DNA from 3 places in the Paenibacillus sp. RC21 genome. Region 3 is predicted to be linked to each of the others. Evidence: riboswitches for the same ligand, from Rfam matches in the RefSeq annotation. Region 3 holds a riboswitch; each other region holds the start of a gene.

Region 1 (3,279 bases), on a different contig from region 3:
TTATAGACACCCTGGTCCACGGCATTGCCCCATTTTTTCGTGCCTGTAGGAATATAAGCGATTCCTTTAGCCTTGGTCGGATCCATAATCGCCAATGTAGAACCAGCATGCATGGCAATCGAACGTACACCCTTCGTAATGCCGAAGGATTGATCTGCCGCTACGATATCCGTGGCATTTACGTCACCGAGTGCATTGTAGCGAAAACGAACGCCAAAGTTCGTTGCCAGCCAGTCGGAACTGGTTAGTCCCTGCATAGCTGGTGATGCAGCTTCTTCTGTAGTCATCCCTTTGGCCGGATTGGAATAGGCTCCACGGCGGTAGCCGTTCATAACCTCGGAGGAATCCCAACGGTTTTTGTTCCGGTCTGCGTTATAGTGGTCAGAAATGAAGAAAATACTGCCTCCATTCTTCACATATTGAACCAGAGCAGCTTGCTCGGATGCCTTAAAGGCAACATTGGCTTCACCAATGATGAACACATCATATGGGCGCAGCTTGTCGTACGTTATAGCCTGCTCGCCATAGGTAAAAGGAATGGAACGGTTCAACGGGTCCACGGTAAAACCAGCATTACGCAGTCCGCTGGCAAAATCGGAAAAGGCTCCATCTATAACCCAATCCGCCGCTCCGGCTGTCTGTGCGTGCGTATTATCGAACAGCACTTTTTTGCCTTTTCCATCCGGCAATGTAGTACCAGGATCAGGTTCGCCAGGGTTCCCAGGCTCGCTTCCGCTTACCAGTTCCAGAGCGCTTGGGCTTTTCACTCCACCAAAATTGTTATAGGCACCCAGCGCACCCGTCACGCGAATTTTGCTGCCGATCAGCTCAGGATGGCCTGACAGCCCGAATGGTCCTCTATACGCGGATGTCAGTTGCACATTTAACAGATTAGATGTATTGCGTTCACTCGCCTGATCCGCAATCAGTACGTTAAAATCATTTGCAAATGGGGCAGAGAAATTAGCCGTTTTCGATCCAGTGGCATGTCCGACGACGTAGCCTTCTACCGTCACCGTACCTCCGCTGCTTTGACGCTGAAGCGCTTCCGCTACCGTCAACGCGCCCTCTGCCTTGACCTGGCCGAATGGAACGAAGAGTCCTACCAGCAGTGATACGATTGCCGCCAGATGCAGCATTCCTTTCAAGCGTGAACCTGTGAACCGAAAACCTTTTACCATACGTAAATGTCCCTCCCATTATTCCATAAATTAGCTTGTCCTCTATCAGATTAGCTATCAACCTTCTAATTCCTTCCTGATTTCATCCATAATTATGTAAAATTTAATCTTTTTTATTGAGAAGATTCCTGATTCTGTAAAATACCAACCTGTGATTGACACCGGGCATGGCATACATTACGCTTAGGAGGAATTGTTGAACGGTATACGCGAATGAAGATGACGGGAGAGCCTGTCCGGGAATCACATCCCGGCAGCACCGAAGGAGCAAGACGTCAGCACCCGGCTGGCGGATAATCTCTCAGGTCCATGTATCGTCATCTGACGCAACTCTGGAGAGAGCGCAAGCCACCCAAGGGGTAAGGCGGTATACACCGCACGAAACTCTCAGGTAACGAGGACAGAGATAAGGGAAATTTCCTTATCCTGTCCTTTTTTGTGCTTACATGCTGCGTCAGCATTAGAAACCGTCACACCCGCGCAAAGGCGCGGCAGCACCATATACTATGATATTCAAACATACAGGGGGCCACACCATGCGTTTCAAAGATGTATTTTCCATTATCGGTCCGGCTATGACCGGACCCTCCAGCTCACATACCGCTGGCGCGGTGCGGCTCGCACGTGTTGCCAGGCACTGGCTCGGTGTGCAACCTGACCGTGCCCGCATGACGCTGTACGGCTCATTTGCCGATACGTACAAGGGACACGGCACAGACCTGGCACTCATTGCCGGACTGCTGAATTACGATACAGACGACTACCGGATTCCGGATGCTGAGCAATGTGCAGAGCAGGCCGGGATGGAAGTAGAGTTCGCTGTCAGCGGACTGCCCGCCCCTCATCCGAACACGGTCCGCTTCGAGCTATGGAAGGGTGAAGATCAGCGCACGCTGCTAGGCTCCTCCATCGGCGGTGGAAACATTCATGTTCAACAGCTCAACGAATTCCGGGTCAATCTAACCGGAGAGTTGCCTACGCTGGTGCTTCTTCACTCGGATAAGCCCGGAACATTGGGCGCGGTGACTTCAGCGCTGGGCGCGGCTGACATTAACATTGCCTATATGCACGTGGATCGCAAAGGCCGGGATGGCGAAGCGCTCACTGCTATTGAAACCGATAGCCCCGCTCCGGCTGAATTAATTGCCGAGCTGCGGGCTTTGCCTCATATGTATGGAATCAAAATGATTAACTTGAAAAAAGGAGCTGAATCCGATGCGGTTTAGCCATCTGCATGAATTAGGTGCCTTGTGCGCCGAGGAATCCACTACGATTGGTCGCCTGATGATCAAGGAACAGGTACAAGAGACGAACACACCGGAGGAAGAAATCTTCCGCCAAATGGCTGATTATTATGAAGTCATGAAGGAGGCCGTTCATCGCGGACAAACACAGGACACTGTATCCCGCAGCGGATTGACAGGCGGCGACGGCAAACGCCTGGCGGAATATTTGCGTGCAGGGGAAACCTGCTCCGGCGATGCCTCGGCACTCGCCATGGCGTACGCCCTTTCCGTGTCAGAGGTCAATGCGTCCATGGGTCGCATTGTCGCCACACCCACCGCAGGCTCATGCGGGGTCATCCCCGGTGTGTTCATCAGCGCGCAGGAGCGGTTCGGCTGGGATGACGAGCATATGGTGCGCGGACTGTTCGCCGCTGGAGCGATTGGCTACGTCATCGCCAACAATTCCTTCATCTCCGGTGCGGAGGGAGGCTGTCAGGCCGAGATTGGCTCAGCCATCGGGATGGCCGCAGGGGCCATGGTCGAGCTGCGCGGCGGTACGCCAGAGCAGGCCATCCATGCAGTGGGCCTCGCGCTCAAGAACACGCTCGGCCTGATTTGCGACCCCGTCGCCGGACTCGTGGAGATTCCGTGCATCGTGCGCAACGGGCTGGGAGCCGTGACCGCGCTTGCCGCCGCGGATATGGCTCTGGCGGGTGTGCGCAGCGCCATCCCGTCTGACGAAGTCATCGACGTGATGCTAGAAGTCGGCAGCGCGATGCCGTCCAAGCACCGCGAGACAGCCAAGGGCGGCCTGGCCCAAACGCCGACCGGCAAGCGTCTGACGGAGTCGCTTACGCGCAACATACCAGCCA
Region 2 (3,279 bases), on a different contig from region 3:
GGCTTCAGATTTTCCACGGCCCCGAAAAAATTAGGGCTTTGGACCAAAACTGCCGCCGTCTGCTCCGATATGGCCGCCGTTAATGCCTTCACGTCAGTTACACCATCTGCACAGTCGATCTCCACGACATCCAAATCCAGCCCGCGTGCATAGGCAGCCAACACCTGACGTGCCTCCGGATGGACGGTCCGCGATACGATAAGCTGCTTGCGGCGGGTGGCAGCGGCGGCCAATGAGCCCGCTTCTGCCAGCGCAGTCGCTCCATCATACATACTGGCATTGGCTACAGCCATGCCTGTTAATTCGCATATATACGATTGAAATTCGAAGATGGCTTGCAGCTCGCCCTGGCTTACCTCCGGTTGATAAGGAGTGTAGGCCGTATAAAATTCCGAGCGTGAAGTGATATGCTGGATGACGGATGGAATATGATGATCGTAAATCCCTGCGCCGAGAAAGCTGGCGTGCGTGTCAGTATTGGCATTTTGCCCGGCCAGTCCTGATAAGTGGCGGGTTAAGGCTCTTTCGTCTAACCGAGAAGACAGGAGCAGCTCCCCCTTATACCGGATCGCCTCGGGAATATCGCTGAATAAATCGTCGATGGACGATGCGCCGACCACGCGCAGCATTTCAGCTTGATCCTGCTCGGTCATGGGAAGATAGCGGTGTTGTTTCATTGGGTCTGGCTCCTTTCAACCAACAAGATCGTAAAAACGTAAAACGATTAACAAATGATTAATAAACGATTGCCCACTGGGCAGCGGTTAGTAACGGATCACGATAGTTATAGTAAGACGAGCGTTTAAATCAGCGTGGACGTTTATAAAAGGGCGCTGCTACTACCTCGGCGCGCAGGCGCTTGCCACGAATCTCGACCTCCAGCGGTGTGGATAGGGAACTGAAATGACTGTCCACCAGAGCCAAACCCAGATTACGCTTTAAGGTGGGCGACTGGGTTCCCGTTGTGACCTCGCCAATGTGCTGTCCTTCCGCAAAAACGGGATAATGGGCACGCGGGATGCCGCGGTCGAGCATTTCCAGTCCGATCAGCTTGCGGGGAATACCTTGTTCTTTCTGACGTTGCAGGGCCTCTCTCCCGATAAAATCTCCCTTATTCAGCTTGACGAAGAAGCCTAAACCAGCTTCCAGTGGCGAAATGGTAGCGGACAACTCCTGTCCGTACAGCGGTAGCCGCGCCTCGAAGCGCAGCGTATCCCTGGCTCCAAGTCCGGCGGGAACCAGACCATACGGCTCACCGATGCGAAGCAATCCGTCCCACACTGCCGGTGCATCCGCCGTGGGCACATAAAATTCAAAGCCGTCTTCCCCCGTGTATCCGGTGCGGGAGACGAGCGCTTTTGCCCCGAACAATTGCACATCCTCATTGAATCGGAAGGATGCCAGCTTCGTAATGTCCGTGTCTGTCACGGCTGCGGCAATACGCGCAGCTTCAGGTCCTTGCAATGCCAGCAGTGCTACCGCATCTGATACGTTTTCCAGATGAACGGATGCAGGAGCATGGCGAAGCAACCAATCCCAATCTTTGTCGATATTCGAGGCGTTCACAACGAGCATGTAACGCTCCGGCCCTTTGCGGTAAACAAGCAGGTCGTCTACTACACCTCCATCCGGGTAACACAGCAGCGAATATTGGGCCTGGCCCGGCTCCAATTGGCTGACATCGTTCGTCGTCACCTGTTGCAGAAATGCTTCGGCTTCCTGGCCCTCGACCAGGAATTCACCCATATGCGATACATCGAACAATCCCGCACGTTGTCGGACAGCCTCATGCTCCTTTTGAATGCCGCTGAACTGTACAGGCAGCTCCCAGCCGCCAAAATCAATGCAACGAACCCCCGGCAGCGTGCCGTAGGAGGAATACAGCGACGTTTTTCGCAAGTTAGTCATTTTTTCACTCCTATCCAGTGTGATCAGCTAAACAAAAAAGACAGGCTGAAAAAAACGTATGGACGGCAGTCCACACACTTTTCTTCAGCTCTGTCCTTGATACCTGAGAGTTACCCCGGTGTGTACCAGGTTTCCCCTTGGGTGATCCGCCTGTATGGCGAATGCTCTCCAGAGATGCGTCCGGCAGAGGTCCTTTTGCCTGAGAGATTCACCTGCGGTGCAGGTTTACTCCTTCGGCGCTGCCCTTGGATCAGCTATACGTCATCCGGCCCTGCCGGTAACAGCTTGATCCGACTCGCTTGCTACCTTGTTTTCACAGGCGGCAACAGCTATGCGAGTTTTGGCAGTCTCTCCCTCCACGTTCATCCGCGTTTACAGTTATCGGGTATTTCTAAAAGCACTTGTTATAACCCATTAATACGCAAATTTATTTGAAATGTCAACAAAAATGTCATCAACATCATTTTATAAAACATTTTATTCATAAATAAGGATATGTAAGCGTTTGTTATATCCTGCCGTATTTTTAGCTAGAACGATATATGGAGAAATGTGAAATATTTTTGTTAGTATTATTGACATGAGAGTTCTTGTTGTCATAATCTTAACCTGTCACAGACGGGTAGGCGAAACGATGTAATCCATATGGAAGCGAGGCGAGCAGGATGAGTGAAGTGAAGCAGCAATTTTGGTACACAGAGGAACATGAGTGGGTTCAGCGCACAGAGGATGGAACGGTACGAATCGGTATTACGGACTTTGCACAGCATCAGCTGGGGGATATCGTTTTTGTGGAGCTGCCTGGGGAGGGAGCAACGATTGAGCAGGGGGCAGAGATCGGTACTATTGAATCGGTAAAGACAGTATCCGACCTGTTCGCTCCGGTGACGGGAACGGTGTTGAAGGTGAATGAAGCGCTGGAAAGTACGCCTGAGCTGGTGAACGAGTCTCCCTATGAAAAAGGCTGGATGATCGAAGTGGAGATTGGAGGAGATGTAGAGGAATCATTAAGCAAGCTGCTGTCTGCGGATCAGTACGAGCAGTTGACTGCCAATGAGTAATAATGGGGCAAAGTAGGTTGGATAACTGAATAAGAGTGGCGTTTGTCCACTCGGTTTTGTATAAAAATAGTCGCGATGATTGGGCATAGCGGCTATTTTTTGCTGTCTTTTTTGGCAAGCGTAATTACGTTCTTTTTCCCTTGTTTGGAGGATATTCCTTGTATAGAAATGGTATAGATGACGCATGGTTTCTCGACTAAATTCTAACGTTTCAGGCCACATTAAGAGGAATTATGCCTAATGATTTCGCGCCTGTTTATCTTAAATTTAAATGTTGTCATCAACGTTCATGACGAAAGTACGTTTTCAT
Region 3 (3,279 bases):
CAGGACTGCAATTTTACGATAATGTATTTGACGAGCTGCGCAAGTATGGGATAGAGCCACTGGTGACATTGTCCCATTACGAAACACCGCTAGGTCTGACACAGAAATATAATGGCTGGCTCGGTCGCGAAGTAATACAGCACTACGTAAATTATGCCGAAACGGTGTTTACACGTTATAAGGATAAAGTGAAATACTGGCTGACTTTTAATGAGATCAATGTGATGACGATGAGTCCGTTCACAGGTGGCGGTGTGGTCATTGATCGTGTAGATAACAAGCAGCAAGCGATCTATCAAGCCCTGCATCACCAGTTTGTGGCGAGCGCATTGGCGACAAAACGAGGCCATGAGATTATTCCTGGCTCTCAAATCGGATGTATGCTGGCTCGTATGGAAAGCTATGCACATACGTGTAACCCGGAAGACGTGCTGAAAAGTCAGCATGAAAACCAGATGAATCTGTTCTTTACGGATGTACATGCCCGTGGGGAATATTCAAATTATATGAACCGTTATTTTGAAGAAAATAATATTGTTTTGCACACAGAACCCGGCGATGCCGAAATTCTGAAAAACAACACGGTCGATTACATCTCATTCAGCTATTACATGACCTTGACTGTCTCTGCAGGTCCGGAAGGCGAGAAAGCAGCGGGGAACCTGATTGGCGGCGTGAAAAATCCATATTTGCAATCCTCTGACTGGGGCTGGCAGATTGATCCGATCGGCCTGCGTGTTACGCTGAACACATTATATGACCGTTATCAAAAGCCGCTGTTCATCGTGGAAAACGGCTTGGGTGCATATGACAAGGTGGAAGAAGACGGCTCCATTCACGACACGTATCGCATTGATTATTTGCGCCAACATATCGCTCAAATGAAGGAAGCGATTGCGGACGGTGTGGATCTGATCGGTTACACTAGCTGGGGACCTATCGACCTTGTGAGTATGTCCACTTCCGAAATGTCCAAGCGTTACGGATTTATTTATGTTGATCTGGACGATGACGGTAACGGAACACTGAAGCGCTCCAAGAAGGATTCTTTTGACTGGTACAAAAATGTAATTGCCACCAACGGCGAAGAACTGTAATCCAAGCTAACTGAATATAACCCAATATGGCCTGGGGGCGGGTGCGGCAGAGAACATCATGAGGATGAATCTGGCTGCGCCCGCCTTTATTTTATAGGCTCATCTTAAGATAACCAAACGACTTCACAAATTTTTCACTTGTAAAAAGCTGAAAGTTTTCTGTATAATAAAAAACAATTTCATATGTCTGGTTGATGTTTGCGGGAGATGGAACGTAAGTTCCGACCGAAGGGGCAAAACTCTCAGGTGCTTGGGCTGATTACAGCAACAAGCGGGACCGTAAACGGACAGAACTCTGGAGAGACCCTTAATTGGGCGCCGAAGGTGCACCGCAGATATCATCTGCTTAAACTCTCAGGCAAAAGGACAGAGACGCGAATAACCTGTGACAGGGGATGCCCTAGGCTTTTTTATGAGCTGTTAGTGGCTGAATCCTGCACAAGATGGTTGTATTTTTTCGTGCCTTTAACCTCTCCAGGAGTCGAATCAGCGGATTTGACTCTTTTTTGTTTTTTAATATGCAGGAGGAGCGGGTTGAAATGAATTTGGTACATGTGTTAGAAACGATTAGCAGTTGGATATGGGGGGCCCCACTGATCATTCTCGTTATGGGAACAGGTCTGTGGCTGACCATACGGTTGAAAATGTTGCAGGTTTTCCGCCTGCCTCTGGCGATCAAGCTGATCGGAAAGGCCCCAAATGAAGGTAGTGGGGATGTCAGCAGCTTTGCGGCCCTGAGTACGGCGCTGGCGGCTACAGTAGGTACAGGAAGTATTGTCGGCGTCGCGACAGCGATAAAACTGGGCGGACCGGGTGCTCTGTTCTGGATGGTTGTTGCAGCCTTTTTCGGGATGGCGACGAAATATGCGGAAGGTGTACTTGCAGTAAAATACCGGGTGAAGGATCGGAATGGACAATTTTCCGGCGGCCCTATGTATTATATTGAAAAAGGGCTTGGACGCCGCTTTAAACCGTTGGCGATGCTGTTTGCTTTTTCCGGGATGCTGGTAGCGCTGTTCGGGATTGGAACATTTCCTCAGGTCAAAGCGATTGTATCCTCAACCGAAAACAGCTTCGGTGTTCCACCAATTGTAACGGCATTGATTATTGCTACCCTTACGGGACTCGTTACTATTGGAGGGCTCAAGAGCATTGCCAAGGTATCGACCAAAGTTGTTCCCTTCAAAACAGGCTTGTACGTGTTGATCTGTATGATCGTACTGATTCGGTTCGCCGATCAGATTCCTGCCGCACTCGCGCTTGTGCTGCATTCGGCGTTTTCGACGACGTCTGCGACGGGTGGATTTGCCGGAGCTACGATTATGCTGGCGATGCGCAGCGGGGTAGCCAGAGGGATTTTTGCCAATGAGGCCGGATTGGGAAGCGCACCGATTGCAGCCGCAGCCGCCAAAACCAAATGGCCTGCGGAGCAAGGGTTGATTTCCATGACAGGTGTGTTTATAGATACGATGATTATTTGCGTGATGACCGGGCTGACGCTGCTGGTTAGCGGCGTATGGAGCGGTCCTACCGATGCGGGCTTGATGACGCAGCAAGCTTTCTCCAGCGCATTCCCGCTTGGTGCGGAACTGCTCACAATCATTCTGATTATGTTCGCGTTCACCACGATGCTTGGCTGGAACTACTATGGAGAACGCTGTGTTGAATATTTGCTGGGTGTCAAATGGATTAAGCCGTACCGTTATCTGTTCATTGCGCTGGTTGCCGGAGGCGCGTTTATTAAGCTGGATGCGATCTGGTTGCTGGCAGATATCTTTAACGCCATGATGGCCTTCCCGAACTTGATTGCACTGCTCGGCTTGTCGGGAATTGTAGTTGCAGAAACCCGTACCTATATGGATTCCTTGTATCCTGACAAGAAAAAGGGAATACTTGCAGGTGCCAGTGCAGGAGCAGCCATAGAAATAGAAGAAAAAGGACAAACAGTCAGCTCGTAAAGTCCGATATATCCGGATTTAAGAATATTGACTCTGCAAGATCATTTGCCAGGATAACGAAAGGGAGTGTCCCTCAGCCATTACAGGCTGGGAGGACACTCCCTTTTTGCGTTTTAGAGCAGGATAAAGCTGACTCAGTAAATCTAATCTTTGACTGCTCCAGCTGCAAGATCGGAAATAAACTGGCGGCTAATGAAAAGAAATAAAATGATAAGCGGCAGTAC

What was found. Region 3 has a riboswitch for glycine ahead of ABIA61_RS17320 (alanine/glycine:cation symporter family protein). Riboswitches for the same ligand answer to the same signal wherever they lie in the genome.
Region 1: it holds a riboswitch for glycine, as region 3 does, so the genes downstream of both, sdaAB (L-serine ammonia-lyase, iron-sulfur-dependent subunit beta) here and ABIA61_RS17320 (alanine/glycine:cation symporter family protein) in region 3, are expected to answer to the same signal.
Region 2: it holds a riboswitch for glycine, as region 3 does, so the genes downstream of both, gcvT (glycine cleavage system aminomethyltransferase GcvT) here and ABIA61_RS17320 (alanine/glycine:cation symporter family protein) in region 3, are expected to answer to the same signal.

Annotation. Positions count from the first base shown of each region.
Region 1 covers NZ_JBIYCS010000006.1:20,404-23,682, reverse strand. The annotation lists gene ABIA61_RS19090 (DUF6359 domain-containing protein) at 1-1,181, opposite strand, end outside; glycine riboswitch at 1,395-1,508, shown strand; gene sdaAB (L-serine ammonia-lyase, iron-sulfur-dependent subunit beta) at 1,718-2,407, shown strand; gene sdaAA (L-serine ammonia-lyase, iron-sulfur-dependent, subunit alpha) at 2,397-3,279, shown strand, end outside.
Region 2 covers NZ_JBIYCS010000009.1:138,381-141,659, reverse strand. The annotation lists gene gcvPA (aminomethyl-transferring glycine dehydrogenase subunit GcvPA) at 1-677, opposite strand, end outside; gene gcvT (glycine cleavage system aminomethyltransferase GcvT) at 808-1,908, opposite strand; glycine riboswitch at 1,989-2,085, opposite strand; glycine riboswitch at 2,086-2,274, opposite strand; gene gcvH (glycine cleavage system protein GcvH) at 2,574-2,969, shown strand.
Region 3 covers NZ_JBIYCS010000005.1:61,605-64,883, reverse strand. The annotation lists gene ABIA61_RS17325 (glycoside hydrolase family 1 protein) at 1-1,097, shown strand, start outside; glycine riboswitch at 1,289-1,365, shown strand; glycine riboswitch at 1,383-1,477, shown strand; gene ABIA61_RS17320 (alanine/glycine:cation symporter family protein) at 1,637-3,055, shown strand; gene ABIA61_RS17315 (carbohydrate ABC transporter permease) at 3,199-3,279, opposite strand, start outside.